DNA from 2 places in the Pseudoalteromonas sp. SG41-5 genome. Region 1 is predicted to be linked to the other one. Evidence: predicted binding sites of a transcription regulator. Region 1 holds the regulator's gene; the other holds the start of a gene.
The links. The regulator MetJ, encoded in region 1, represses methionine synthesis genes. The targets are predictions, from matches to a motif close to TAGACGTCTAGACGTCTA.
Positions count from the first base shown of each region.

Region 2: metA (homoserine O-succinyltransferase) is a predicted target of MetJ. The motif match lies at 12,731-12,748, and genes of this name have one in related genera.

Region 1 is NZ_JACJFH010000004.1:77,666-93,170, reverse strand. It holds gene aroB (3-dehydroquinate synthase) at 1-938, opposite strand, end outside; gene aroK (shikimate kinase AroK) at 964-1,482, opposite strand; gene H5232_RS02125 (type IV pilus secretin PilQ) at 1,667-3,751, opposite strand; gene H5232_RS02120 (pilus assembly protein PilP) at 3,738-4,274, opposite strand; gene H5232_RS02115 (type 4a pilus biogenesis protein PilO) at 4,271-4,891, opposite strand; gene H5232_RS02110 (PilN domain-containing protein) at 4,891-5,454, opposite strand; gene H5232_RS02105 (pilus assembly protein PilM) at 5,442-6,521, opposite strand; gene H5232_RS02100 (penicillin-binding protein 1A) at 6,654-9,149, shown strand; gene metL (bifunctional aspartate kinase/homoserine dehydrogenase II) at 9,231-11,576, opposite strand; gene metB (cystathionine gamma-synthase) at 11,583-12,845, opposite strand; gene metJ (met regulon transcriptional regulator MetJ) at 13,081-13,401, shown strand; gene H5232_RS02080 (malic enzyme-like NAD(P)-binding protein) at 13,511-14,752, opposite strand; gene rpmE (50S ribosomal protein L31) at 15,317-15,505, opposite strand, start outside.
Region 2 is NZ_JACJFH010000048.1:20,737-36,241, forward strand. It holds gene hrpB (ATP-dependent helicase HrpB) at 1-2,059, opposite strand, end outside; gene H5232_RS13545 (CsbD family protein) at 2,329-2,526, shown strand; gene H5232_RS13550 (RpiB/LacA/LacB family sugar-phosphate isomerase) at 2,746-3,378, shown strand; gene H5232_RS13555 (hypothetical protein) at 3,442-4,200, opposite strand; gene H5232_RS13560 (DKNYY domain-containing protein) at 4,380-6,542, opposite strand; gene H5232_RS13565 (NADH:flavin oxidoreductase/NADH oxidase) at 6,709-7,809, opposite strand; gene metH (methionine synthase) at 8,020-10,650, opposite strand; gene H5232_RS13575 (homocysteine S-methyltransferase family protein) at 10,661-11,728, opposite strand; gene metA (homoserine O-succinyltransferase) at 11,718-12,665, opposite strand; gene H5232_RS24635 (DMT family transporter) at 12,833-13,732, shown strand; gene ettA (energy-dependent translational throttle protein EttA) at 13,826-15,499, shown strand.

The sequences.
Region 1 (15,505 bases):
AAATGTTCAGCAGTCATCACATCAGGGATCTCACTAGGCAAATTATATTGCGCTATTAAGGTAACGATCCTTGCAACTTCTTGTGCACTTAAATCACCACGAGTATGAGCTAGCTGTGCTGCTAATACCATGCCAGTAGCAACAGCTTCACCATGTAGCCATTGGCCGTATCCCATTTGCGCTTCGATAGCATGTGCAAAGGTATGGCCTAAATTAAGTAACGCTCGTAGTCCTGCTTCTTTTTCATCCTGAGCGACAATCAGTGCTTTAATTTCACAACAACGAAAAATCACATGCTGAATGGTTTCTTCATCCAAAGCCTGTAATTGCGCGGTGTTGTTTTCTAGAAAAGTAAATAATTCTGTATCGTAAATTAAGCCATATTTAATAACTTCAGCCATACCGGCTGCAAATTCACGAGCAGGAAGTGTATGCAATGATTGAGTATCAATAAACACGGCTTGCGGCTGATAAAAAGCCCCAATCATGTTTTTACCCAAAGGATGGTTAACCGCCGTTTTACCGCCAACTGATGAATCAACTTGCGATAATAAGGTAGTGGGTACTTGAATAAACGGTACTCCGCGTTGATAGCAGGCCGCAACAAAACCAGTCAGATCACCGACCACACCACCACCAAGGGCGATTAAGCAAGTATCTCTGCCGCAATTGTTTTCAAGCAAAAAAGCCGAAATTTTCTCAAACCATTCCAGTGATTTATATTGCTCACCATCAGGAATAATAAAACTTAGCGGATTTAAATCAGCTAATAACGCCATTGCATCGCTTAAGTACAAAGGTGCAATGGTGTCATTAGTGATAATGATAGGTCGACAATCACCAATATGATGATGCAGCCTGTCAGTCTGTTGAAGAGCAGATTGACCAATATAAATAGGATAACTTCGCTCGTCTAAATTAACTGTTAATTCAAGCATCGCTAGTATCCTTTCTTATTGGTATTTAAAAATCTAATTTCTCGATGATTTGATTAGCGACAACTTTAGCGCTTTGCTCATCAGTGCGTACAACAAAATCAGCTACTTCTTTATACAACGGTTCGCGTTCTTCAGCTAAGCGCTCTAATACATCACGAGGTGCTTCTTCTGTTTGCAGTAATGGGCGACGCTTGTCGCGCTGCGTGCGTGCAACTTGCTTTTCGATAGGTGTCTCTAGGTATACAACAATACCACGAGCCGAAAGCTTGTTTCGTACTTCTTTACTCATCACAGAACCACCACCAGTTGCAAGTACAATACCTTGCATTTCTGTTAGATCGCCAATGACAGATTCTTCACGAAGTCGAAAGCCTTCTTCACCTTCAAGATCGAACACCCAGGCAATATCTGCACCGGTACGGCGTTCGATTTCTTGATCAGAATCGACAAATTCAAGGTGCAATTGATCTGCAATGTGACGACCAATTGTGCTTTTGCCAGCCCCCATAGGGCCAACTAGAAATATATTACGTTTTTCAGCCATATCTTTTAGTACAAACGAACTCTAAAATTTGAAATAAAACCCCGCCTAACGACCTGGCCCCAAAATTAAGGAGGGGATTATCTCAGTAATTGATTGGGTATTTCAAGTCAATTAGAACAAAAAGCCAATTAACGAGCAATTAAAGTCAATAATTGCCCATTGTGTAAGAATAAATCAGTGTAAATTACTCTATTTGGATTTTCGGAGTAACGAAAATCAGCAATTCTTTCTTTTCATTGAACTCACTAGTGCTTCTAAACAGCACTCCTAGGTAAGGAATATCACCTAATAATGGTACTTTTTTAACTGAGTTAATGATTTGCTGCTGGAATATACCACCAAGTACCACGGTTTGACCATTCTCAACCAGTACTTGGGTTTGAATTTCTTGGGTATCAATTGCAACTGCAGGACCAGTTCCAGTTTGTACCGTATCACCTCGGGTATCTTGGGTAATGATTAAATCCAAGATAACTTTATTATCTGGGGTGATGTGTGGTGTTACCTCAAGACTCAATACTGCCTTTTTAAAGCTAACAGTTGTAGCACCACTTGAAGCAGATTCAACATACGGTATTTCGGTACCTTGTTCAATACGTGCTTTTTTCTGGTTGGCAGTCGTAATGCGCGGACTTGCGATAATTTCACCACGGTTTTCTTCTTCAAGCGCGGTTAGCTCTAAATCAAGTAACGTGCCATTTGCTAATTTAGCAACGTGCATACCAATACTGCCAGCGGCACCTGTGATAGGCAAGTTTACATTAAGGCGATCAGAAATACTTGGAATGGTGCCGTTAGAAATCGTATTAGCACCTTCTAAGGTACCTGAAATACCATCAGTGCCTTGTTGATCACTAAACCCCCAACGTACTCCTAAGTCTTCTTTTACGTTATCACGTACAGTAACCATACGTGCCTCAATAATAACTTGTCTAACCGCTATATCCAAAGTTTCGACCATACGGCGAACACTTGCAATGCTTTTAACGGTGTCTTTAATTAACAAGGTATTGGTACGTTTATCAACGGATACACTGCCGCGAGCACTAATAATGCTGTTAGTGTCGGTTTTCAGTAAATCAGCAAACTCTTCCGCTTTAGCATAATTCAAACGAATATATTCACTATAAAGCGGCTCTAAGTCTTCAACTTGTTGTTTGGCTTTTAGATCTTTCGCTTCGCGGGCGGCAAGCTCTTCAGATGGTGCCACCATTAATATAGAGCCATCCATACGCTTATCTAAACCTTTAACGCGTAATACCACGTCAAGAGCTTGATCCCAAGGCACACCATCTAAACGCAGAGTTATGTTGCCACTGACTGAGTCACTGGTTACTAGGTTGAAATCATTATAGCCGGCAATAATTTGCAATACGGCACGCACAGAGATGTCTTGAAAGTTTAGGGTCATTGGGCGACCTTGGTATTCTTTACCACCTTCTAAATATGAACGTTGCGATTCATCTTTTTCAACTGTAAGTGTAAGAATATTTTCAATTTGTTGATAAGTGAATTTAAACGCGGCATTAGGGGTTATCACTACCCTACTCATATTATTTTCTTTAAATGTCTCAATTGAGCTCACTACAGTGCCAAAATCTAGCACATCTAGCTCATATAATAAGTCATCTAAAATATCGGTATGATGAAACTCAGCAATAATTTTACCGCCACTTTCATGCACATCAATCGCAGCTTGAGTATCTTGTAAAAAGACTAAGACTCGCGCTTCACCTTTTTCACCGCGACGAAAATCAATAGACTGGATTGAGTTAATGTAATTGCCAGTCACTTCTTTAGCGGTATTAGCATCTTGTTGTGACGTGATCGGATTATCTGAGACGTGTAATGAAACAAGGTTATTGTTCACCGTTGTTTGGTAAATTTTTAAACGCTCTAAATGAACAGTGACAATCAAGTTACCATCAACAGCTACACTATTAACTTTTTCAATACCTGCTTGGTTGATTTGTACTTCACTTAAACCTTGTTCAACACTAGCTGCATTAAAGCGCATTTCAATACGGGCCGGGTTATTAAATACCTGAACTTTTGGCTCTTCAGTCAGCTCTTCATCAAATACCAGCTGTAACTGTGTTTCTCCAGCTATTAGCGGGCTATAACGAACATCATACAATAGCGGCGTAGCCATTGCTGATTGCGTGATAAAAAGGGCAATAACAACAAACAAAGCCTGCTGAATGCGATTACTCCAAGATACTCCCTTATGCATTTTAATTTTACCTTTTTTATTTTTAACTAGTGCCATTGGATCCCGCCTCTAACATTTCCAGCTTCGTCAGGCGCTCTTTCCAACAACCAGACCCGTCGGGTATTAATTCTAACAATTCTATATAATCACTTTTAACATCTTGTACAACACCATGATACAAACCAATATGATTACCGATAGTAACTCGGTGTAAAGTATCATCTGCAGCTTTAATTAATGCCCATGTTTGGCCACCAGAACCCAGCGTGCCTTTCATTGCTAGGTTATCCAACGGATATTTCTCTAATACTTCACGCGTACGGTCAGGATCAGGGTGTAAGCAGTTTTTAACTTGGATCATGTTATTTTGAATAATTTCCGGTTGCGGCGCAACAAAAGGACTACGTAGTTGCTGTGCATTGTATTCAAAGTGCTCAAATTGGGTCAGTTTTGGAATGGCCTCTACCTTAGGTGTAGTGCTGGCTTTTACCTGATCAATAAATTCTTTTTGCTCAGAAGTATCATCGTTACATGCGCTCACCAAAATACCGCTGAGTAAAACCAAGGCTAGTTTTTTCATTTTTTAGCCCCTACTTTCTTCACGCCGCCTTCATAGCGATAAGTTTTAGCGACCACGCTAAATGTCAGTTTGCCTGAGTCTGAACTATTAATTGAAAAGTCATGCAAACTTACTATACGAGGAAGTTGCGCCACTTTACCAACAAAATCACCAAACTCATGGTAGCTACCTATTACTTCAATTTTAATCGGTAACTCAGTATAAAATTCTTTTTCCACTTCTGGTAACCAGCCAATTTTAAGAAAGGTTAAGCCACTGGTCGTGCCCACATAAGATAAATCATCAAGTAAGCCTGGTGTTTCGTTTGAAGTCGGTAAGCGCTTTAGTAGTAAAGAAAACTTTTCTTCCATTTCAACCATTTGTTGACGGTAAATTTCTAGATTACTGGCCACAGCATATTTCACTCGATAGGTACTGCGTAACTCAACTTCTTTACTAACTGCATTGTGGTAGCTATCTATTTCATCTGAAACCAATAAGCTGTAACTAAAAAACAGCACCAAGGCAGCTACAAAAGTACAGCAAATAACCTTGACAACTATTGGCCAATCGCCGATATTTTCAAGCTCAATTTCGTTCCATTCAATCTCTGTTAACGCTTTGATATCAAGGTTCATTATTTAACCTCTCCAATCTTATCAAAGGGTTTTACATAAAATTCCATATTAAAATCACTCAATAAACGAGACGATTTCTCCCCTGCAATAATGCCTTGCATTGTCGGCTTTTCGAGCAGATAGGAGTTTTGTACTTGGCGCAACATGTTTGACAAATAATTATTTGATTCGCTACGCCCAACCACATGAATTGCACTACCACGGCGTTCTAACTTAGTTAGATAAACACCCGTTGGTACAATTTTGGCAACTTCATCCATAATTTGTGTGCCTAAATTACGACTACTTTGCAGCTCTTCAATTAAGCGCATACGTTGCTGTAAGTTTTCTTTCTTTTTATCTAACTCACGAATTTCACTAATACGCCGATCTAATTGCCCTATTTCAGTTGAAAGGTAATTATTTTTAATATTTTGACCGTCTCGTAAACCACCGTAATAGCTACTGAGTAAATACATACTGATAAAACTGCCAAGCACCACGAAAAATAAAATAGTGACAAATTTATTCTGCGATTGTTTTCGCTGCTGTTCGCGCCACGGCAGTAGATTTATATGTGGCATGATGAAAAACTCCTTAATGCCAAACCTGTCGCTATTGCAAATTGAGTACGATGACGCTGTAACACATTGCGATCGACATGGTGGGAAATATCCATATTTTCAAAAGGCTCAGCCACTATGGTATGAATACCTAGTTCTTCAATTAGCAATCGATCAAGGCCATCAATCATCGCTGTGCCACCAGTAAGCACAATGTAATCGATTTGATCTTTGCCACTGGTAGTTAAAAACATCTGCACTGCGCGGCGCACTTGCTGTAATAATGAGGTTTGAAATGGTGCCAATACTTCAAACGTATAGTTAGGCGGAAGATCGCCAGTAGTTTTGCCTATTTCAGCTTCATCAAAACTTTTATTGTAATAAGCCACTATGCTGTTGGTGTATTGATCGCCACCAAATACTTGGTCTCGGGTGTAAATCGTTTCACCGCCAAGTACCACACTTACCAACATAAGTACCGCGCCAATATCGACCACTGCTACACACTTATTAAATGCATCGCTTGGTAATTGCTGATAATACACATCCATTGCGCGACTCAGCGCATAGCTTTCTACATCAACTACTTTTGCTATTAAACCAGCTGATTCTAATGCACCAACACGAGCTTCAACACTTTCGGTACGCGCAGCTGAAAGCAACACATTCATTTTGGAAGGATCGGCTTCGTTGGTACTGAGCTTTTCAAAATCTAGGCTAACTTCATCTAAAGGATAGGGAATAAGGCTGTCCGCCTCGATTTCTATTTGCGACTCAAGCTCTGCATCGCTAAGCGTAACATCCATAAAAATTACTTTAGTAATGACGGTTTGTCCCGATACAGCCACTGCTGCCGAACGAATTGACTTAGGTAACTTACGCTTTAGCTTAGTAATGATATTACCAATTGCCTCAATATCTTGAATATTGCGCTCAGCCATTGTACCTTTTGGCATTGGCTCAATTGCTAGCGCTTCGAGCCTGTAGCCACTGTCCGTTTCATTCAGCAACACCGCTTTTATAGCATGTGAACCGATATCTATCCCTACCATCATCGATGAAGACTTACTCAATAGTTGACTTAGCATGTTCGCAACTTGGCCTTTGTTTTAAGAATAAACAAGTTATAATTTTTATATGAAAAAATACTATTCATTTTTTAATCAATATATACTAGCAGTCTCCGATTCTAATTGGGAGTCCATTTAGGGAAAATATAAGTGATTTTATTGAAACGAACTTTACAATTTTTTATCATCTGCGCGTTTTTAGGGCTCATTACCTTAGTAAGCCTTTATTATTACGTTAAATCTGATATCCCCAGTGTGCAAGTTTTAAAAGACGTGCAATTACAAACTCCTATGCAAGTCTTTTCGAAAGATGGTTTGTTAATCAACCAGTTCGGTGAAAAACGTCGCATTCCAGTGACTATAGAAGAGATCCCACAACCACTCATAAATGCTATTTTAGCTACTGAAGATAACCGTTTTTATGACCATATAGGTATAGATCCTATAGGTATTTTACGTTCAGCGCTCGTATTAATTTCAACTGGTGAGAAAAAACAAGGCGCAAGTACTATAACAATGCAGTTAGCTCGTAACTTCTTCTTAACACGTGAAAAGGCCTATATTCGTAAAGTAAAAGAGATCTTCATTGCGTTACACATTGAGAACTTACTTACCAAGGATGAAATACTCGCTTTATACCTAAATAAAATAGAGTTAGGTAATCGTGCTTTTGGTATCGGAGCCGCTGCACAAGTCTATTATGGTAAGCAACTAAACGAGTTAACTTTAGCGCAAATGGCAATGATTGCAGGCTTACCAAAAGCGCCGTCAGCTTTAAATCCGATAAGAAACCCAGTTCGCGCCAAGGCACGCCGTAATGTGGTACTCAGACGTATGCTCGATGAAGGTTATATCTCTCAAGCAGACTACAACCAGAGCTCTCAAGAACCAATTACGGCAAAATTTCATGGTGCCGAAATAGACTTATATGCGCCTTATATATCTGAAATGGTGCGTGCAGAAATGGTCGCTCGTTATGGCTACGAAAAAGCCTATAATACCGGCTTTAAAGTTTACACCAGTGTTGAATCTGACGTACAAGCCGCAGCGCAAAAAGCACTCGTTAATAATCTCCATGCATACGATATGCGCCATGGCTATCGTGGCCCAGAGCAGCAACTGTGGGATTTTGAAACGCAACCAGCCCTAAGTTCTAGTGAAATTTTAGCAAAGCTAAAACCGGTAAAAGAAATTGCCCCGTTATTAACAGCAGCAGTTTTGTCTGTAGCAGATCAAACGGCAACAGTGTTATTAAAAAGTGGTGAGCAAGCCACTCTAGACTGGGATAATCTCAAATGGGCACGCAAATACATTACCCGTTACCGTCAAGGTTTTCCTCCAAAAACCGCTACCGACATACTCAATCCAGGGGAGCAAATTTGGCTACGTAAAAATGACGATGGTAGTTATCTACTCAGCCAATTGCCTGAAGCGTCAAGTGCATTAGTATCGCTGGATCCGAATGATGGTCGCATTAAAGCGATTGTTGGTGGCTATAGCTTTGAACAAAGCCAATATAACCGAGCCGTGCAAGCAAAACGTCAGGTAGGTTCTAACATTAAGCCGTTTATTTATTCAGCGGCGCTGAATAATGGTTATACCTTAGCGTCTATTTTAAATGATGCACCAATCAATCAATGGGACAAGAGCCTAGGGGTCGCATGGCGACCAAAAAACAGCCCTGCGATATATAACGGCCCAATCCGTATTCGTCGTGCTTTAGCACAATCGAAAAACGTTATTTCGGTGCGCTTACTACGCGGGGTAGGCTTGCAGCGCACAGCTGATCACCTATTAAAATTTGGCTTTCAAAATAATGATATCAATCGCAGTGAATCGCTAGCTTTAGGTAGTGCGTCAATTACTCCTTTAGAGCTTGCCCGTGGCATGAGCACATTTGCCAATGGCGGTCATTTGATCACCCCTTATTTCATTAATGAGATTCAAGACTCTGCAGGTAATGTGTTATTTAAAACAGAACCACTATTAGCGTGTGATCCCGTTACTCCTCCGCTAACAACGACTCAATTTGAGTCTACTTCTGAGTTAAATACCAGCCAAGCTGCAAATCATTGTGCACCGCGCATCATATCTAAACAAAACGCGTTTTTGATAGCCGATGCGATGAATAGCGCAATTTGGGGAGGCGGTAGTTGGGCTCATAAAACGGGTTGGAGTGGCACAGGCTGGCGTGCTCAGGCCTTAGATCGTCGCGATCTTTCCGGTAAAACGGGTACTACTAATGACTCTGTCGATACTTGGTTTAGCGGCTTTAACCGTAATGTTATGACCTCGGTCTGGGTTGGATTTGATAATCCAGGTAACCCGCTTGGTCGCTCGACGTATAATAACAACATGGATAATACCCAGATCTCTGGTGCAGAATCTGGTGCTAAAACAGCTCAACCAGCATGGATTGACTTTATGCGAGTAGCACTCAAAGATAAGCCAGAAGCACCAATCGAGCCACCTGAAGGATTAGTGTCGGTACGAATCGATCTAGCAACGGGACTCTTGAGTCAAAAGAACGATTACACTAGTCGCTTTGAATACTTTGAAAAAGGCACCTCGCCCACTAAGTATGTGATGCAGCATGTAGAAAACGTTTTTGAAGAAGAAACTAAAACAGAAGAAGAGCTGTTTTAATATTACTCTATCGCGATATAAAATCGCTGCTACATAAAAAAAGCGCCAATCGGCGCTTTTTTTATTTTACAAACTCAGAGCTCATTTTAAGTTTTGTATTAACCAATATAAATCAGAATGCACGCCTGCTGCGGTAACTTCTTTGCCTGCACCAGGACCTTGGATCACCAACGCATTATCGCTATACCACTGACTGTTGATAACAAAGATATTATCACCTGGAGTTAAGTTAGCTAAGGCATCACCCTGTGTTGCATAAGCCAAACCGACTTTAGCGGTTACTTTGCCATCAGCAATTGTTAACGCACCGGTATAACGCAGTACTTTGTTTTCTTTAGCAGCTAACTGCGCTTTTTCAGCAATAAAGTCATCAAGCAACTGCTTATTAGCTAAAAAAAACTGCCAATCACCTTGCGCTAGTTGCTCTGGCATCAACGGTGTTAAGCCAATCTCATCAAGCTCTAAGGTGAGCCCTAATTCACGGGCTAAAATAAGCAGTTTGCGCTGCATATCACGCCCTGATAAATCTTCTCGTGGATCAGGCTCGGTGTAACCCATTTGCTGCGCTTGCAACACTAAATCGGAAAACGCCACACAGCCATCATAACTGCTACACAACCACGATAAAGTGCCTGAGAACACGCCTTCAATATGGGTAATACTGTCGCCACTGTTTTGTAAATCAGCTAACGCAAAATTAATTGGTAAACCCGCACCAACACTGGTGTTATAACGCCATAGTAAGTTACGTTCAGCTAAATTACGGCGTAAATTTTGATACCAGTCATTATTTGCAGTGCCCGCATATTTATTAGCACTGATCAGGTGACAATCTAAATTAACAAACGCCGGGTAAAGCTTACTAAACGCTTCACTAGCAGTAATATCAATCAGCACTTTGTGTTCGTAATCGAGTTCGCTGATACGTGTCAGTAAATCAGCTTCTTGGTAATCTATTGCTTCGTTTTGCCACTGTGACTGCCATTGCTCAAGCACGATACCACTTGGGCTGAACAACATAGAGCGCGAGCGTAATAAACCAACCAGCTTAACGCTGAAGTGTTGCTGCAAACGATTAAGCTGCTGACTTAGTTGCTCAATAAATACTTCACCAACATTACCAAGGCCAGCAACAATGATGGCAAGCTCTTGGCCTTTGTTAATCAGCTTATCATGCAATAAGGTCAATACATCACTATCAATAGATTGATCCGTTAGTAGTAATATGTAGTCTGCGTCTTGATGGCTAAAGCGCGGCACTAAACTTTGCTCACTAAGCACTTGCGTTGCTTGTTCAAATAATTGCGCTACATCATTTCGTGGCGCCACAACAGCGCAACCATGTAAGTTCGACTCAATAATATTAGCGCGCCCTTGCAAATGACTCACCACCTGATGAGTCGCTGCTGCCGGCACTAGTAAGTAGGTATCGCCGTTTTTAATAAAATGATGCAAGCTGTGTTGAATAAGCTGACTTAATTCGCCAATTTCACCGCCACGCAGCTGATCAATGCGCAGTAAATCAATATTTTCTAAGGTAGTGATAAAACGCTTAGCTTTGCTGTAACCTTCTTTGACAATTTCTGTCGCGCTAGCTTCGCTGTCGTAACTACTGCGAACGACTAATTTGATATCAGTATTTTTTAATGGCGAGAGAGTTTTAGCATGTAACACTGGGTTGCCCAAACGCGCCAGTAAGTTTGCTTGGCCACGACATACTTTAGAATACTTAATCGCTTTTTTTACTTTACGAGGGTCGGTACTAAACACCCCTTGGGTATCAGTCCAAATTGATACCTGACTAGCATGACAATAACTGCTTAACAAAGTCGCGCTGTAATCACTGCCATTGCGCCCCAAAGTAACTGTATTTGCTTGGCAATCAGCGGCTATAAAACCAGTAACAATATTAATGCAATTGGCTGAAATTAACTCGGCACAGGCTTGTTGATTTTTTTGATGTAATAATTGCCCATCATTAAGGGTAAACAATTGACGAGCATCAACATCTTGAGCTGCAACATTTAACTGTTTTAAATAGCTAGCCAATAATCGTGCCGACCAAACTTCACCGTGAGCAAGCAATGCGGCTTCCTGTAAGCTTTGCTGTTGAGTTTGCTGTGCAATTAAGGCTAGCTCTTGTTCTAATACGTTTAATGCCGTATGTCGCGCTGCTGGACTCAATAACTGCTCGATCAAAGTACGTTGATGATTATCAAGCTGCAATAAAATATCACTCACTGCCTGTTGATCACCTTGCTGGTAACTCTGCCATAGCGTAACTAACGTATTAGTAGTTTTACCGGCTGCGGATACCACCACACAATCACCGGCTTCCGTATGGGCTAGAATAATATTTGCTACGGCCTGATAACGCTCTGCAGAACTAAGGCTAGAACCACCAAATTTATGAACTATATTTACCATTTTTTATTACCACAAAGCCGTATGTGCAGGAGTCAGTTTAAATGAGCTTGATTGCTCATCATCTTGTTGTTGAACAGAGGAAGCGATTACTTTTGCGCCGTGCTGAGCTTGACCTGGTTTCACTTTATTGAATACACGATCTAAGTCAGCGATTAAATCTTTTACATCTTCAATGCCCACCGAAATACGGATCAGGGTATCACCTACTCCCGCAGCAAGACGAGCAGTTGCCTCCATACCTGCGTGGGTCATAGTTGCAGGGTGACAAATCAAACTCTCAACCCCACCTAATGACTCAGCTAAGCTAAATTCTTCTAAGCTGGTCAAAAATTCTGCAGCATCATTAATATCACCTTTGATATCAAAGCTTACCATGCCACCAAAACCACGTTGCTGCTGTTTAGCGAGTTCATGCTGTGGATGAGATACTAATCCAGGGTAATATACTTGGCTTACATAAGGGGAGTTTTCTAGATATTGGGCAATAATAAAGGCATTTTCTTGATGCTGACGTAAACGAACATTCAAAGTACGTAAACCACGTAACGTTAAGTAGCTATCAAACGGGGCACCGGTAATGCCAATGTTATTAGCCCACCAAGCAAGCTCATCACCCAACTCTTGGGTAGCGGCGATGACCGCACCACCAACAACATCTGAGTGACCGTTAATATATTTAGTGGTCGAATGCACCACAATATCAACACCAAACTCAATTGGGTTTTGCAAAGCAGGTGATAAAAATGTGTTATCGGCACCAACCAACGCACCGCACTGCTTAGCAATCGTGGTGATCGCTTTAATATCGGTTAACCGTAAGATAGGATTACTCGGTGTTTCAATCCAAATTAGCTTTGGTTTTATCTCAAGAATTTTTTGATGATTTTCAGATTTAGTTAAATCTAAAACCACTAACTTTAATAAGCCACGCTTTTCAAGTGAGGTGAATAAGCGGTAACTACCGCCATAGCAATCATGTGGGATCACTAAGGTATCGTCACTGTTTAGCAGCTGAGTAGCTAAATGCACCGCAGCCATGCCCGTTGCAGTGATAATCCCCTTAGCGCCACCTTCAAGCTTAGCGAGCGTTTCAGCGAGTAAATCACGGTTTGGGTTGCCGCTACGGCCATAATCATATTGGCGCTTTTTATCAAAATCAGCAAATGAGTAGGTGGTCGATAAATGAATGGGAGGCACAACCGCGCCGTGATGTTTATCTGCATCAATACCATTGCGTACTGCAATGGTTGCTTTATTCTTTTGACTCATACCGTCACCTACAATTAAATGGATGTTTAGACGTCTAAAAGGTTAGAGGATCAAATTTAATAAGTCAAAGCATTTATGCGGTTTTAGCCGCAAGATTAGAAGTAAAAACATTTAAGCCTCTAGATGGCTAAAAAACAAGTATTTGACTATCTTTTTTAACACGATAGAATTTCGCCATCTTTGCGCTGCAAAAGGTCGCGCAAACAATTAACAACCTGAGGCAACGATACATCCTATGGCTAAATGGAATGGTGAATATATTCACCCATACGCAGAACACGGGAAAAAATCAGAACAAGTTAAAAAGATCACCGTTTCGATCCCGCTAAATGTATTAAAAGTTTTGACTGATGAGCGCACTCGTCGTCAAATTAATAATCTTCGCCATGCAACAAATAGCGAATTACTTTGTGAAGCATTTTTACACGCATTTACTGGCCAACCACTGCCAAACGATGAAGATTTACGTAAAGATAATCCAGAGAAAGTGCCTGAAGAAGTGAAAAAAATCATGCTTGAAATGGGTCTCGAAGTACCTGTACTCAACGAAGATTAAGTTATCATTTGTATATATTCCTGCTTCAGGAATTGGCTACAAAAAAACCTCAGTAACGTAAGTTGCTGAGGTTTTTATTATTGTGCCATTACCAATTGCAGCGAAGCAGCTACTCCATGTAGTTTTCCGGCATATCAATTTGTGCAACACCAGAATCAATTGCCGCTTGCGCTACTGCTTTGGCAATGCGCGGTAATAGACGCGGATCCATCGGTTTTGGAATAATATACTGCGCACCAAATTCAAGTGTCTCAACACCCGCCGCTTTTAATACTTCCGCTGGTACTGGTTCTTTAGCAATGCTACGAATAGCGTCAACCGCAGCAATTTTCATTTCATCATTAATTTTGCTTGCACGCACATCTAGCGCACCACGGAAAATAAATGGGAAACACAGCACGTTGTTAACTTGGTTTGGATAATCTGAACGACCCGTTGCCATGATTAAATCATCGCGAGCACCATGAGCAAGCACTGGTGAGATTTCTGGATCTGGGTTTGAACAGGCAAACACTACAGGTCGATCAGCCATTAACTTAAGATCGTCAGGAGAAAGTAAATTCGGGCCAGATACACCAACAAATACATCGGCATCAGCAATAACATCTTGCAGTGTGCGCTTATCTGTATTGTTAGCGAATAACTGTTTGTACTCGTTTAAATCATCACGACGAGTATGAATAACGCCTTTACGATCTAACATGTAAATATGTTCACGCAATGCACCACACTTGATCAGTAGCTCCATACACGCAACCGCTGCGGCACCGGCTCCTAAACAAACGATAATCGCATCTTCGATTTCTTTGCCTTGTACTTCAAGTGCGTTGATCATACCAGCAGCCGTTACAATCGCGGTACCGTGTTGATCGTCGTGGAACACTGGAATGCTACAACGCTCGATCAATGCTTTTTCTATTTCAAAACACTCTGGCGCTTTAATGTCTTCTAAGTTAATACCGCCAAACGTATCAGCGATGTTAGCAACTGTATTGATGAAATCTTCGGTGGTATTGTGTTTCACCTCAATATCTATCGAATCTAGACCCGCAAAGCGTTTAAATAATAACGCTTTACCTTCCATAACCGGTTTTGAAGCCAATGGACCTAAGTTACCTAAACCTAAAATAGCGGTGCCGTTAGTAATAACCGCAACCATATTGCCTTTACCGGTGTATTTGTAGGCATTAGCGGGATCAGCAGCTATTTCACGTACCGGTTCTGCAACACCGGGGCTGTATGCGAGTGCAAGATCTTGTACGGTTTCAGCTGGCTTTGTAAGCTCAACGCTAATTTTTCCTGGAACGGGGTGCGAATGGTAATGTAAAGCTTGTTCACGAAAGTCTGACATAACGCGATTTTATCCTGCAAGTAAGTTAAGTTGAAAGTGAGAGTAAGCAGTTCTTATATCTTATAGGGAACGATACCTATATTATAATTAAATTCAAGCAATATCAGGTCTATCCTGTTATATGCTATATCCGTTAATTTTATGCGTTTTGTCAGCATTTTTTGCAAAAAAGCTTCAATTTTCGGCTATAAAAACGCCACAAAGCATCAAAAAACCCATCTTAAAATGCTCATTATGCAACGCTTTAAAGCAAAAATAATGACCTATGACTAAAAACCATCAAAGTAAGACGTTAACAACATTTAACCGCAAAAGACCTAACTTTACCGACAAAAACGTTTAATTTATCGCTTTAACGAGAATGACAATATAGTCAACAAATCACTATTTGTCTGTTATTTACTCGCTATACTGGATATAAAAGTGGGAAATAGTCACAACATAATGAATGCGTAAAGCTGGAGCACTAGAGCAAGAAATAAAGACTAAAAGGCGGTGTTTTTAATAAATAGCAGGCATAAAAAAAAGCACCCTAAGGTGCTTTTTCCGACAAAACAACAAGAATTACTTGCTGCTAAGTGAACCGAAACGCTTGTTAAAGCGATCAACACGGCCACCTGTGTCTAAAACTTTTTGCTTACCAGTGTAAAACGGGTGACACGCAGAACATACGTCTAAGTGAATGTCTTTACACAGAGTAGAACGAGTTTCGAATTTATTTCCACATGAACATGATGCTGAAATTACTTCGTA
Region 2 (15,505 bases), on a different contig from region 1:
TTTGCAAGGCATTAAAGTAGTTAAACTTTTTCAACTGTTCGAGGGTTTTTATATCTTCCAGAAAAGCACCTAACCAAAGCTGTGCGTCATCGATTAAGCTTTGTTTAGTGATGACAGGAAATTGCTCCGGCATTAAATTACTGGCTAAACACATACGAATAAGTAACTGCTCACTGTCGCTTTGCTCATTAAATAATTCAAAGCCTTGTTTTTGAAATAAAGTTAACCACGCTTTCGCCCGCTCACTTTTATCAAGCGGATGTTTACTCGGTTGGCTAGTAACTGTAATTGCCCCTAGTTTGACTTCATCTTGATGAATAAAGCGCCCTGTTTTTTCGTCAAATTCACAGCGCGTTTGTGCAGTAAATAAATGTGTCAGCTCATCCTCAATCTCTGCAGGAGTAAACGCAACAGCTGCAAAAATACGACTGCCTTTTTGGCCTCCCATTGAAGCAATTGCAAGGTAGTCCTCGTTATGCCAATGCTCGTTGTTTAGCTCAGCACCTGCGCCATTGGTAAGCAAGTAACCATTGCCACGCTTTTTAGCTAATCGATCTGGAAAAGCAAACGCCACCAGCAAAGCCAAATAAGTGGTTTGTAGTTCGCGTACTTCAGTTAGCTTTAATCGCTTTAACCAAAATCTCAGTTGCTGTTTAAATACCGGATGTGGCCGAGCATGTTGGCTGTGTAATGCTAAACTTAAATCTGCGGCATGGCTAATCCGACTCTCTAATAACGCAATTAAATACGCCGCTAATGTATAAATACCTGGCATCTGAGGTTCGAGTTGCTGCGCTTTAATTAGCATGTGCGCTAGGCGAATATCCGCGCCAAAACTTAGCATACGTGTACCGAGGGGGGTCAATTTATTGTTATTATCGAGCGCCTCTAACATTTGCAGTAATTTTGTTGCTTGCTGTATTTGTTGTGCTGTTGGACTATCTAACAAGCTTAGATCAGTTAACTCCGCGCCCCAGAATTTTGCCTCCAATAATAATTGGCTAATATCAGCACTTAAAATTTCTGGCGCATCATGGCTATTACGCCGCTCAAAGGTTTGTTTTGAACCAAGCCTATAAACTACACCGGGCTCAATACGCCCAGCCCGCCCAGCTCGTTGAATTGCCGATGAGCGAGAAATACTTTGTGTGGTGAGTTCAGTAACGCCAGTTTTTAAATTAAAACTAGCAGCGCGGCGCTTGCCACTATCAACCACAATACGAATACCTTCAATGGTTAAGCTAGTTTCGGCAACATTGGTGGTCAGCACCACTTTACGAGTACCTTTTGCCGCAGGGGCAATTGCAGCTTGTTGAGATGCTTTATCTTGTTCACCAAACAGAGTAACTACATGGCAATTTGCAGGCAAATCTGACAGCGCTTGTTGTACGCGGTTGATCTCATATTGACCGGGCAAAAAAACTAACGCACTGCCTGTTTGTTCAACTAAAGCTTGTTTGATAATACTGGCCATAGCGTCAAGCCAGCGGCTTTCATCTTTAATGGGTATGTAAATTTCATCGATGGGAAAGCTACGCCCGTGGGAACTAATAATTGAACAATCAAAAAACTGCTGATAGCGTTCGCTATCAAGGGTTGCCGACATCAATAAAATCGTTAAATCATCACGCAGTGCAGCTTGAGATTCTAATGCAAACGCTAATGCGGTATCGGCCGCAATAGAGCGCTCATGAAATTCATCAAATATCAGTAGGTCAACGCCACTGAGCTCTGGGTCGTTTTGTAGCATACGCGTGAGCATGCCCTCAGTAACAATTTCAAGGCGGGTATTAACACTGACTTTGGTTTCCTGCCTGATACGTAAACCAACGCTTTGCCCTACGGTTTCGTTTTGGCACTGTGCTAAATAGTTGGCAATATTACGTGCAGCTAAGCGACGCGGCTCAAGCATGACAATGTGCTTAAAGTGCCCGTCGCGCATCAACTGCAATGGTAACCATGTTGACTTACCCGCACCCGGCGGCGCTTGCAGTAAGGTAATCGGATCACTTTGTAATGTAGTAACGAGTTGTTGATATATTTCTTGAACCGGCAGCACAGCTATTTATCCTAAATTGCATTGCCGATATTGTAACAAAAAACTGCAGTAAATCAGATTCATAAAATCGGTGATTATTGAGTGTTTGCAATAATTACAGACCGTTGCGTAGATTTTTTAGCTTATAATCTATTAAAAACTCATCTCTAAATAATAAAAACATTAACCAATTGATTATTAATAATAAAGTTATAATTTAATTTTGGTACAAGCCTTGCTACTTTATAACTGAAAGTAAATTCACAAACCGACATTATAAGGAGCGAATTATGAACAGTGATCGTATCGAAGGTAATTGGAAAGAACTTAAAGGTAAAGCGCAACGTAAATGGGGCGATCTTACTGACGGTGATTTAGATAAAATTGAAGGTAGCCGTAAAGAGCTGGTTGGTAAAATTCAACAAGCATACGGTAAATCGAAAGAAGAAGCTGAGCGTGAAGTTGATGAGTTTGAAAAAGGCCATTAATCAAAAACGCTAGGTAACTACAAAACCGCCTGAGCAGGCGGTTTTTATTTTTAAACTCAAATAGCTGCTTTCATACTGAAGTTAAACTCAAAGCTCCTATGGTACTTCCTAACCTCTAGCAACTTACACAAATACTAATATTTAATAGATAACAACATTTACCACCGGTAGCATTGATATGTAGAATCAACTCAACGTTAACAAAATTGGTAGAGTCAAATGAAAATCGCATTAATGAACGAATTCAGTCAAGCGGCAAAAAACCCAATAGTACTTGAACAGCTTAACACTGTTGCTAATGCACAAAATCACCAAGTATTTAATGTGGGTATGGATGGCGATAACGATCATCGACTAACCTATATTCACCTAGGAATTATCGCAAGCTTACTGCTCAACTCTAAAGCGGTAGATTTTGTAGTGACCGGTTGTGGCACAGGTCAAGGCGCACTCATGGCGAGCAATGCGTTTCCTGGTGTGAGCTGTGGTTATTGTATTGATCCATCAGATGCTTACCTATTTGCACAAATAAACAATGGTAATGCACTCGCTTTACCCTATGCAAAAGGCTTTGGCTGGGGCGCTGAGTTAAATATTAAATATATATTTGAAAAAGCATTTACCGGCGAAAAAGGCCAAGGGTATCCAGCAGAACGTAAAGAGTCACAAGTAACAAATGCAGGTATTTTAAATCAACTAAAAGTGGATGTTGCTAAAGATTACTTAAGCGCACTTGAAGCTATTGATCCTGAGCTGATTAAACAAGCGATTGGCGGACCACGTTTTCAAGAGTGCTTTTTCGCACATTGCCAAGACGACGCAATTGCTGCGTTTGTTAAAGCGCGTATTTAATAAAATAGCGCCCTATATTTAAGGGGAGAACCCTCCCCTTTTTGCATCTAAGATAATTAACTTTTAACTTCCAGTGTTGATAATATCCTGAGACAAAATGCGCTTATCATCTTTATATACTTCAAGCCAACCTGGTGGTGAGGTATCACAGCCAATCACTGTAACTTGTAATACGTAGCTGTAACGGCCGTTTTTAAATGTGTAACTATGATTACCGCCACTGCCCTCAAATTCGATCTCACCTTTTAGTAAGACTATATCTGGCTTATCGCTGGTTTTTTTATCAATGCTCCACGACGCATAGCGGAAGTTTCCATCACCTAAGTCATCAATGCGAATACGGTATTTAGCTGTTTGCCAATCTAAAATAGGCTCTACAAAAGCATTAATACTTGGGTGAAGCGCTTGCTTATCAGCTGCTATTAAATTTTTAGCCAGCAATTGTTCTTTAGCTGTTTGGTAATTGATACCGATGATTTTCCCATCCGTATCTACCCAAACGACACCGCTATTTAGCATAATGCCGCGCCAACCTACTTTATCCCAGTCAGTATCGATATTTGAATCAACAATCTGTTTAATAAGCGTCTCATCAAACACGTCATCAAAACGCTCAACTAACTCAGCTTCATTATTAATATCAGGCACTGGATATGTGCGCGAAAGCGGATAACGAATATGTGAGGAAATAGCCGCTTTATCGTGGTTTTTAAATGCTTTTATAAGATCTACAATAGGCTGTTGATATTGTTGCTCAAGCGCAAAACTATTTGCGCTAAACATGAGCGATAAAAATAAGCCGGTATAATATAAAAATTTCATTTAAGTCCTTTATTTTGATGATTCAGTTAATGAACATCATGTTATTTATCTGTTTAGGTTTATACCATTCACAACAACTTTTAGCCATGTTGCCCAAAGTCAATATTGTGTAAATTGATGTAGCGACTAATCAGGAGCAACATACGCCTTTATAGACTCTACAACGCGTTAATTCAATTTTATAAACAAACGATATGACCATTACGAATAGTGAACTGATGATTATCATCAACAAACTGCGCATAACCCATAATTTTAAAGCTAGCGGGATCAGCGTGTTCTACCTTCTTATCACGAAAGTAGACATTATTTTTATCAACGGACACGTTATTACCTATCACTTTAAATGAAGAGACATCCGCATCCATGATTTCACTATCAATAAAAAACACTCGCAGATTATCAATCGCGTAGACTTCATCAAGAAATACGGTTTCATCAGCATTTAAAGGTAAAAGGTGCTGATTATGATAAACCCCTTGATTGTCTCGTTGAAAAAACCGAGTACTCAGTTGATACGAAGATGCCTCTGCACCACTTAAATAATGTGTTTTATAATAAACATGGCGGTTATCTTTCACAATGTCATCATTAAGTATCTTCATATTACTTACTTCAATATCAAGACGGGTTGACTGGTAATAAAGCGTGTTGTTGTCGTGAATAAAATTATGATTTAAAATCGTAACGTCAAGAGGATTAAGTTCAGGGAGTTTTTCTTGATTACAAAAAACAGCTTTTTTATCACGCGAAAAGCCATACTCTAATACCTCAAAGGTATCAGGATCAGCATCTTGTATCGCTAACTCTTGAAAATACACTGTATCAGGCGTTTTTAAAAAACACTCATCTATAAGTACAATATTCTCGGTATTAATATCAAAGATGGTATCTACTATTTCAAAATCATTATCAAAAATATAGACATTACTTTTATCTTTAAAGCGATTGTCATCAAGGGCTTCAAACGTATTTGGGTCGCCTTTATCAAGTAATTCTTGTTGGTAAAATAATCGATCAGCACAGGCATAAAATGGAAAAATCAGCCTATGCCACTCTTTTGCATTTGCACCTGCAATAACGCCTCTGTTTGAGATGATTTTATCATCCACTCTTAATAACAATTCATCAAAAATTTCTGCTGTTTCGTAACCCCCTTCATAAACAACCTCATCTTTATAATAAATATGGGTTTCATCTTTCGCCCAAGTACAATTGATTGAAGAAAAAGAAGCTAAATCAGCGTCAAACGGATGTTCTTTATCAGCCCAATACAGGGTATCGTTTACGGCAAAGTAATCATTATCGTAATCAACAAATACATCATCACACTGGGCTATTTGTGTAATATTTAGAAAGTCAGTATAAATGCCGTTTTTATCACCAACAAAACTTTGTGAAATATAATAGAAACTCTCAGCATCAAATAGAGCAATACGTAGCCCTGAGCGATAAACCCAGTTTTTATCAGCCGAATAACGTCCATGAATAATGCGAAAAGATGCCAAGTCTGCACCGATAATGGCTTCACCAAAATAATAAACTGTTTGCTTGTCTTTACTATATTGTTGATATGCATCTTGTTCTTTACCATCAATCACGACAAATGATTTAGCATCCGCACCTTTAATAATCTTTGAAAATTCATAAACATGATTTTTATCTTTTGCTAAAGTCGTGGTGATCACTTCAAACGTTGCAGCATCCGCTTGTGAAATAACATCTGTACCACAGACAACAACATGATCATCTTTTGCATAATTAAAATGTAAAACCCTAAAGTCTACTAACGTTAATTGAGGTACTGGTCTGTCGTAGTAATAGAGTTGTTCGCCGTCTTGCGTAAATCCTGTTTCTTCATTTACAAAAAATGAAAATTCAAGCTCATGTAACGCAATAGGATATTCTTTTTCATCAATTTCGAGAGTAAAGCTTGAGTCATCATTTTGCTTTAGCTGGGCTTTGCATCCATTAAGCTTACTAAAGTGGTAACGCGTTTGTGTGGTTGGCATTTTGCTCAAGTCAGTATTTATTTTTTGTCCATAAAGCTGCCCGTCAATATAAGTGTATTGTACTGCATCTTTATCATCACAAGGCTCAAATACTAATCCGTCTCGGGTGCGTAAGCAGGTTTGCCCAGTAATCCAATAATAGCCTAACGTTGGCGGAGAAAAATCAATAATAGAGCCATTGTCACTTTCATAAAGCACACAATCTTCAGACTCAATGATGATCTCTAAAGGCAGTGATGGCTCAACAACATTACCCGTTGCCATACTGACAAACACATTATCAAACAAATCTAAGCGCTGGTGGTATTGCGCTTGAAAATAATATTTCATATAACTCCTTTTATTAAACTTTCTTTGATCATAGCTATAAAAGGCAGAGTTATATGCTGGGATATATACTTATTCAGAGGGTTTTCCTTAATAAGCGTATTAAAAACTGGCTTGAATAGTCAAAGCCTCTCACACTAGAAGATTATCTAGTTATGAGAGGTAGTAATCAATCGCGTATCAGTAATGACTTAAGTTCATGTGGCTGGCAGCGCAAGTATTGCGGCGCGGCTTGTATTGTAACTCCGAGCTCCGCTGCGGCATGCCAAGGCCAACGTGGGTTATAAAGAATACCACGCGCCAACGCAATCGCATCAGCTTTACCTTCGCAGATAATATCTTCAGCTTGTTGAGCTTGAGTAATTAAGCCTACAGCAATAACCGGCATAGAAACGTTATTACTTATTGCATCGGCAAAACCGACTTGATAATTAGGGGCAACTTTAATTTGCTGCTGTGCAGTCAAGCCGCCACTTGATACGTGTATATAATGGCAACCACGAGCGTCTAAAGCTTGAGAAAATACGATACTTTGCTCGATATCCCAGCCATTATCAGCCCAATCACTTGCACTTATACGTACACCAATCATGAAATCATGTGGTAACGCAGCCTTTATAGCATCAAATATTGTCAGGGGTAGGCGCATGCGGTTCTCTAATGAGCCGCCAAATTGATCTGAACGCTGATTACTAAGCGGTGATAAAAATTGGTGCAGTAAATAGCCATGAGCTGCATGAAGTTCTATGCCAGAAAAACCAGCTTTATGGGCACGTTGAGCACTTTTCACAAACTGAGTAATTAATCGTCCAATATCGTCTTGCGTCATTGCTTTTGGTAAAGGAGCTTCATCTGAAAAAGCAAGTTCACTCGGAGCAATAGTTTGCCAACCATTCTCTATTTCTGGAGCGATAGGCGCACCGCCATTCCAAGGTAATTCAGTTGACGCTTTACGACCTGCATGACCAATCTGCATCACCATCGGAATGTTAGAGTATTGACCTACATTAGATACGACTTCACGCCAAGCTTGCTCACATTCGTCGCTATAAATACCTGAATCGGCGTAAGAGATTCTTCCTTCAGGTGATACAGCGCTTGCTTCAACAATCAATAAGCCTGCACCGGATTGCGCGAGCATACCATAATGTTGATGATGCCAAGGTTGCACCTTGCCTTCTTCTGCGGCATACATACACATGGGAGCAGTAATAATGCGGTTTTTGAGTGTTATCGGACCTAATTCTAGTGGGCTAAATAATTTTACCATGGAAAATTCTCAAATAATGAATGTGCAGTAAATCACAAATATAATGTACTAATCATTCTACACCCAAGGTTAGGGGCATACGCAAGCTCATTGAATGTGAAAGTATGATGATATACCGAAGAGCTACCAGAAAAACCTTGTACAAAAAAGCGAGCCTAATTTGGCTCGCTTTTTTGTTTTAAACTGACGGCTGATAGCAGACCGCTTCACTTACTCCGGCTCATACCCCAAATTAGGCGACAGCCACCTTTCGGCCTCTTCCAGCGTCATGTTGGTACGTTTAGCGTAGTCTTCAACCTGATCCTTTTGTACTGCCGCTACGGCGTAGTATTTAGCTTCCGGATGTGAAAAGTACCAGCCTGATACCGCAGCGCCGGGCCACATGGCGTATGAGCTGGTGAGCTGCATGCCAATGCGTTTTTCAGTATCAAGCAGCTGCCAGATTTTCTTTTTCTCAGTGTGCTCTGGACACGCTGGATAACCGGGTGCTGGGCGAATACCTTGGTAGTTTTCACGAATGAGATCTTCATTCGCGAGGTTTTCGTCTGGAGCAAAACCCCAATATTCTTTACGCACTTGTTCGTGTAAGTACTCAGCAAAGGCTTCGGCGAGTCTATCTGCCACCGCTTTTACCATTATTTTGTTGTAGTCATCTTGCTGTGCATCGAACGCATCAGCTAAGTCGTCTTCTTCAAGACCGCCTGTTACAGCAAATGCACCAAAGTAATCAGGCGTGCCTTTCGGGGCGATATAATCAGCTAAGCAGTAGTTAGCAAAGTCGGTTTTTTCTGTTTGCTGACGTAAATGGCACGATGTGGTTAATAGTTCAGCGCGAGTTTCGTCTGTGTATATTTCAATATCGTCACCCACACGGTTAGCAGGGAATAAACCAATTACGCCAAGCGGTTGCAAACTGCCTGACTTTTCAAGATCGTCTAACATGTCGTTAGCGTCTTTAAATAAGCTTTGCGCCTGCTCGCCAACCACTTCATCGGTCATGATACGTGGGTATTTACCAGCGATTGACCAGGTCATAAAGTACGGCGTCCAGTCTATGTATTGTCGTAAAGTGGCTATCGAGACATTTTTAAACTCTGTCACGCCCAGCTTTTTCGGCACCGGTGGAGTGTAATTATCCCAATCAAGCTTGGCGGCGTTGTCGCGGGCACGTTGAATAGTAACCGGTTTTGAACGTGGTTTTTTGCGTGCTTGCTGCTCGCGTACTTTGACATATTCAGCGCTGGTTTTTGCTAAAAATTCAGCTTTATGCTCTTTCGACAATAAGTTAGAAACCACGCCTACAGCGCGACTGGCGTTATTTACATAAACCACGCCTTTGTCATATTGTGGCTCGATTTTAACGGCAGTATGCGCTTTTGAGGTAGTCGCGCCACCAATCAATAGCGGTAGTTCAAAACCACGGCGCTTCATTTCTTTGGCAACATGTACCATTTCATCAAGCGATGGTGTAATCAGTCCTGATAAACCAATAATATCGGCTTTTTCATCAATCGCGGTTTGCAGTATTTTATCTGCAGGCACCATTACGCCTAAGTCGATAACTTCATAGTTATTACATTGCAGTACTACGCCAACAATATTTTTACCAATATCATGTACGTCACCTTTAACGGTGGCCATCACGATTTTACCGTTAGTAGCCCCTTCTTCTTTTTCAGCTTCAATGTAAGGGTCTAGGTAGGCCACTGCGCGCTTCATCACTCGCGCTGATTTAACGACTTGCGGTAAGAACATTTTACCTGCGCCAAATAAATCGCCTACCACGTTCATGCCGTCCATTAACGGCCCTTCAATCACATGAATAGGCTTATCGGCAGCAGCGCGGCATTCTTCGGTGTCTTCATCTATAAAGGTAGTAATGCCTTTAACAAGAGCATGTTCAAGGCGCTTTTCAACTGGCCATGTGCGCCATTCTAAATCCTCTACGCGTTCTGCTTGCGCCATACCAGAGTATTTTGGTGCCAACTCTACTAAGCGTTCACCGGCACCTGGGTCGGTATTTAAAATAACGTCTTCAACCGCTTTTCGCAGCTCTGCTGGAATATCATCATACACAGCGAGTTGCCCTGCATTAACAATCCCCATATCCATACCCGCTTGAATTGCGTGATATAAAAATACTGAGTGAATAGCCTCTCGCACGGGGTTATTCCCACGAAACGAGAACGATACATTCGACACCCCGCCCGACACTTTACAGTGTGGCAAGTTTTGCTTAATGCGACGTGTACCTTCAATAAATTCAACTGCGTAGTTGTCGTGCTCTTCAATACCAGTTGCTACCGCAAAGATGTTGGGATCGAAAATAATATCTTCTGGCGCAAAGCCAATTTCATCCACCAAAATGCGGTAACTACGCTGACAAATTTCAAACTTGCGATCGGCTGTATCTGCTTGGCCGTCGGTATCAAACGCCATAACCACTGCAGCGGCGCCAAAACGTTTAATAATTTTAGCTTGGCGAATAAATGGCTCTTCACCTTCTTTTAGCGAGATTGAGTTTACAATTGCCTTGCCTTGAATACACTTTAAGCCCGCTTCAATGACTTCCCATTTAGAAGAGTCAACCATAATTGGCACGCGAGAAATATCAGGCTCGGAGGCAATCAAATTTAAAAACTTCACCATGGCGGCTTTTGAGTCCAGCATGGCTTCATCCATGTTGATATCAATAACCTGTGCGCCGTTTTCTACTTGCTCGCGGGCAACATTAAGCGCACTCTCGTAATCTTCTTCCATGATCAAACGTTTGAACATGGCTGAGCCGGTCACATTGGTACGTTCGCCAACGTTGGTAAATACTGCTATTTTTTGTGTCATCTCGGCTACCTTAGTTTAAATTACACGCTTCAAGGCCTGATAAGCGCATACGCACTTCAAGCTCTGGCAATAGGCGAGGTTTAACACCTTCAAGCCCTTTCGAAAATGCCCTGATGTGTGCAGGTGTGGTACCACAACAACCGCCAACAATATTGATAAAGCCAGACTTGCCCCAATCGATAATTTCTTGAGCCATTTCAGGTGCTTCTAAATCATATTCCCCAAACTCGTTCGGTAAACCAGCATTGGGGTGAACAGAGACAAAGGTTTCGCAAACACGCGATAGTTCTTCTACATATTGGCGCAATAAATCTGGACCTAGCGCGCAGTTCAAGCCAATTGAAATTGGCTTTATATGACGAATAGAATTATAAAATGCTTCGGTGGTTTGCCCTGACAGCGTACGGCCCGAGGCATCGGTTATGGTGCCAGAGATCATCACAGGCAACTTGCGCCCTGCTTGTTCAAACGCTTCTTCAACCGCGAATGAAGCCGCTTTTGCATTAAGCGTATCAAAAATTGTTTCTATCAAAATTAAATCAACACCACCTTCCATTAAAGCAAGGGTTGATTCAACATACGCGGTGACTAACTTATCAAACGTGACATTGCGATAACCCGGGTCGTTCACATCCGGTGAGATTGAACAGGTTTTTGAGGTTGGCCCTAAAACACCCGCAACATAGCGTGGTTTTGCTGGATTTTTAGCAGTAAACTCATCACAAATACTGCGTGCTAATTTAGCTGACTCTAAGTTTACTTCACGGCTGATGCTGGCCATATCGTAATCTTCCATCGAAATTGTAGTCGAATTAAAGGTGTTGGTTTCGATAATATCGGCACCTGCACTTAAAAAGCCACGATGAATATCAGCAATAATTTTTGGTTGTGTGATGCTTAATAAATCATTATTACCTTTAATTAGCACATGCCAGTCTTTAAAGCGCTCGCCACGGTAATCGTGTTCTTCTAATTTGTGTTCTTGGATCATGGTACCCATAGCACCATCAAGAATTAAAATACGCTGTTTTAACGCTTCAATTAACACGGCGCTTTTGTTTTCTAAATTATTCGGCATAGTTGTTAGTCCTTACGGCTTGGCTAACTAAATTAATATCATAGGGTGTGGTTTGGTACACATAATAATTTAACCAATTCGAAAACAGTAAAAAGGCATGGCTTTGCCAAGTTTTCGACGGTTCGTTATCTGGGTTGTTCTCTGGAAAGTAATTTTCAGGCAATGGCGCATCAGGGCCTTTTTCTAAATCGCGCTGATATTCGCCTTTTAAAGTGTCTGCATCATACTCAGGATGCCCGGTAATATACACTTGGCTGCCGGATTTATTTTTTATTAAGTAAGCGCCTACTTGCTCTGAACCTGCCAGCACCACTAAGTCATCACAAGCGTTAATTTTTTCAATATCAATATGACCATACCGCGAGTGAGGCACTACAAAGGTATCGTCAAAACCACGCGTTAAGGCTCCATGTTCAAAGTAACACTTATGGGTAAACACGCCACAGAGCTTATTTTCTTTTAGTTCACGCTTTAGATTATAATGATGAAATAAACCCGCGTGAGCCGCCCAACACGAAAATAATGTTGAGGTTACATGCTGCTCCGCCCAATCTAAAATTACTTTTAGTTCATCCCAGTAGGCTACATCGTCATATTCTAAATGTGCCAATGGTGCGCCGGTAATGAGTAATGCATCGTAATTGTTGTCTTTCACTTCAGAGAAATAACGGTAAAAAGTGTCTAAATGCTGCTCTGAATTGCTACTGCTGCGATGAGTGTCTAAACGTAGTAGCTCTACATTCACTTGTAAGGGTGAATTAGCGAGCAAACGAATAAATTGCACCTCGGTTTCTACCTTATTAGGCATTAAGTTTAAAATCGCCAAGCGCATCGGACGGATCTCTTGGGTTTTAGCGCGGCTTTTTGGCATTACGAATACGTTTTCTTGACGTAACTTCGCAATTGCGGGCAATTCATCTTTAACGGTAATAGGCATACTCATCTCCAAGGCATAATTAACCAATGGCTAATTATGAACGGATAGCTGGAAATTTCAACCTCTAGATGTTTAGATGTCCAAATGAATTTATTTTAGCTATTCTTTTGCATTCTAAAAACCGCTCGCCATAATGCGCCTGTTGATTTTATTTTAAGGTGGTAAACGTGATTGATTGGCTAGGCTTTGGAGAACTTTTTGCTATATTAGCAGCTATTGTTTGGGCGCTTTCGACCATTTTATATAAAGGTTTTAGCCATCACTTAACGCCTATGCAGCTAAACATCAGTAAAGGCGTGTTAGCAAGTGCCATGATGTTAGCTACTATTGCGATTACTCAAGACGCTGCACTACCACATCATCTGACAAGCTGGCTTTGGCTAATTGCTGGCGGGATGATTGGGATTGCGATTGGCGATAGCGCCTATTTTACTGCGCTGCGAAATATTGGCCCTGCTCGCACGTTAGTTATTGAGTCCCTTGCTCCAGCCCTTGTGGGGGTTTTTAATATCCTGCTATTAAATCATTATTTATCGCCATTTGCATGGTGCGGTATTGTACTTACAACCATTGGCGTAGTAATAGCAATCAAGCCTGAAAAAACATTGCCACAGGTTGATCATCAACATTATCGCAAAGGTGTTTTATGTGCCCTTGCAGCTGCTATCTGCCAAGCGCTCGGTATGGTGATGTCTAAAGGCGCACTCAATAATGAGCATATGAGTAGCTTATGGGCGGCATTAATTAGATTAGCAGCCGGTACGATGACTGTGGCCTTAGTTGTTGCAGTGTTTAAAAGCAGTGAATTTAAACAAGCACTAACTCTAAGGGGAATTAGCGGCAAACAATGGTTTTTTGCGGCTGTGTTTTTAGGCACTTTCCTTGGTTTATGGCTTCAACTTGGCGCAGTTAAATATACCGATCCAGCCATTGCACAAACGATTTTCGCAACCGCGCCATTAATTGTAATGAGCATTGGTTTTATAAAGCGCGAGCCCGTTACCAATAAAATGTTAATAGGCGGCTTGCTTGCTTTAATCGGTGTAGGAGTATTGCTCGCGAATTAGCACATTGTTATTTGGTTGATTCGTTGACTGTTTCACCTGTGAGCCACTACAATACAACATTGAAATTTTTATTATTATTTGAAGGCTCCCTCCATGGTTTTACCTGATAAGTTTATTTTCTCGATGAGTCGAGTATCTAAGGTTGTGCCACCTAAGCGCACTATCTTAAAAGATATTTCTTTGCATTTTTTCCCGGGTGCAAAAATTGGTGTACTTGGTTTAAACGGTTCTGGTAAATCAACGTTGCTACGTATTATGGCCGGCCTTGATCAAGAGTTTGAAGGTGAGGCATATCCTCAACCGGGCACTAAAATTGGTTACTTACCGCAAGAGCCTATTCTAGATGAAAGCAAAACGGTTCGTGAAACTGTGGAAGAAGCAGTCAGCGAAGTTAAAAACGCGCTTAACCGTCTTGATGAAGTATATAACGAATACGCGATGGAAGATGCTGACTTTGACGCACTAGCCAAAGAGCAAGGTGAGCTTGAAGCAATTATTCAAGCCCACGATGGTCATAACATCGACAACGTATTAGAGCGCGCCGCAGATGCCCTGCGCTTACCTGAGTGGGATGCTAAAATTGAATTCTTGTCAGGTGGTGAGCGTCGCCGAGTGGCTATCTGCCGCTTATTGCTTGAAAAACCAGATATGCTTATCCTCGATGAGCCGACTAACCACTTAGATGCAGAATCTGTAGCATGGCTTGAGCGCTTCTTGCATGATTACGAAGGCACTGTTGTGGCGGTAACCCATGACCGTTACTTCCTCGATAATGTAGCTGGCTGGATCTTAGAGCTTGACCGTGGTGAAGGTATTCCATGGGAAGGTAATTATTCTTCTTGGCTTGAGCAAAAAGATGCGCGCCTGCAGCAAGAGCAAAAGTCTGAAAAAGCCCGTCAAAAATCAATTGCACAAGAACTTGAGTGGGTACGTTCAAACCAAAAAGGTCGTCAAGCTAAGTCAAAAGCGCGTATGTCGCAATTTACTGAAATGCAGCAGTCTGATTACCAAAAACGTAATGAAACCAACGAGCTATTTATTCCACCTGGACCACGTTTAGGTGATCAAGTTATTGAAGTTAAAAACTTGAAGAAAAGCTTTGGCGATCGCGTGTTAATTGATGATCTAAGCTTTACTGTGCCTAAAGGCGCAATTGTTGGCATTATCGGTGCCAATGGCGCAGGTAAATCAACGCTGTTTAAAATGCTCAGCGGTGAAGACAAACAAGACAGCGGTGAAATTAACCTAGGTGAAACGGTTGAACTGGCAACCGTTGATCAGTTCCGTGGCAATATGGATGACAGCAATACTGTTTTCCAAGAAATTTCAAACGGCCAAGACGTACTAAAAATTGGTAACTTTGAATTCCAAAGCCGTGCCTATGTTAGTCGCTTTAACTTCAAAGGTAACGATCAGCAAAAATTTGTTAAGGACTTGTCAGGTGGTGAACGCAACCGCTTACACTTAGCTAAGTTATTAAAAGCCGGTGGCAACGTTATCCTGCTGGATGAGCCAACCAATGATTTGGACGTTGAAACATTACGTGCCCTTGAGAACGCTATTTTAGAATTCCCAGGCTGCGTTATGTGTATCTCGCATGACCGTTGGTTCTTAGACCGTATCGCAACACATATTCTTGATTACCGTGACGAAGGCCAAATTAACTTCTTCGATGGTAACTACACTGAATATGAAGAATGGCTTAAAAAGACCTTAGGCACTGCGGCTACGCAACCTAAGCGTATTAAGTACAAAAAGATAGGTTAAGTTCTA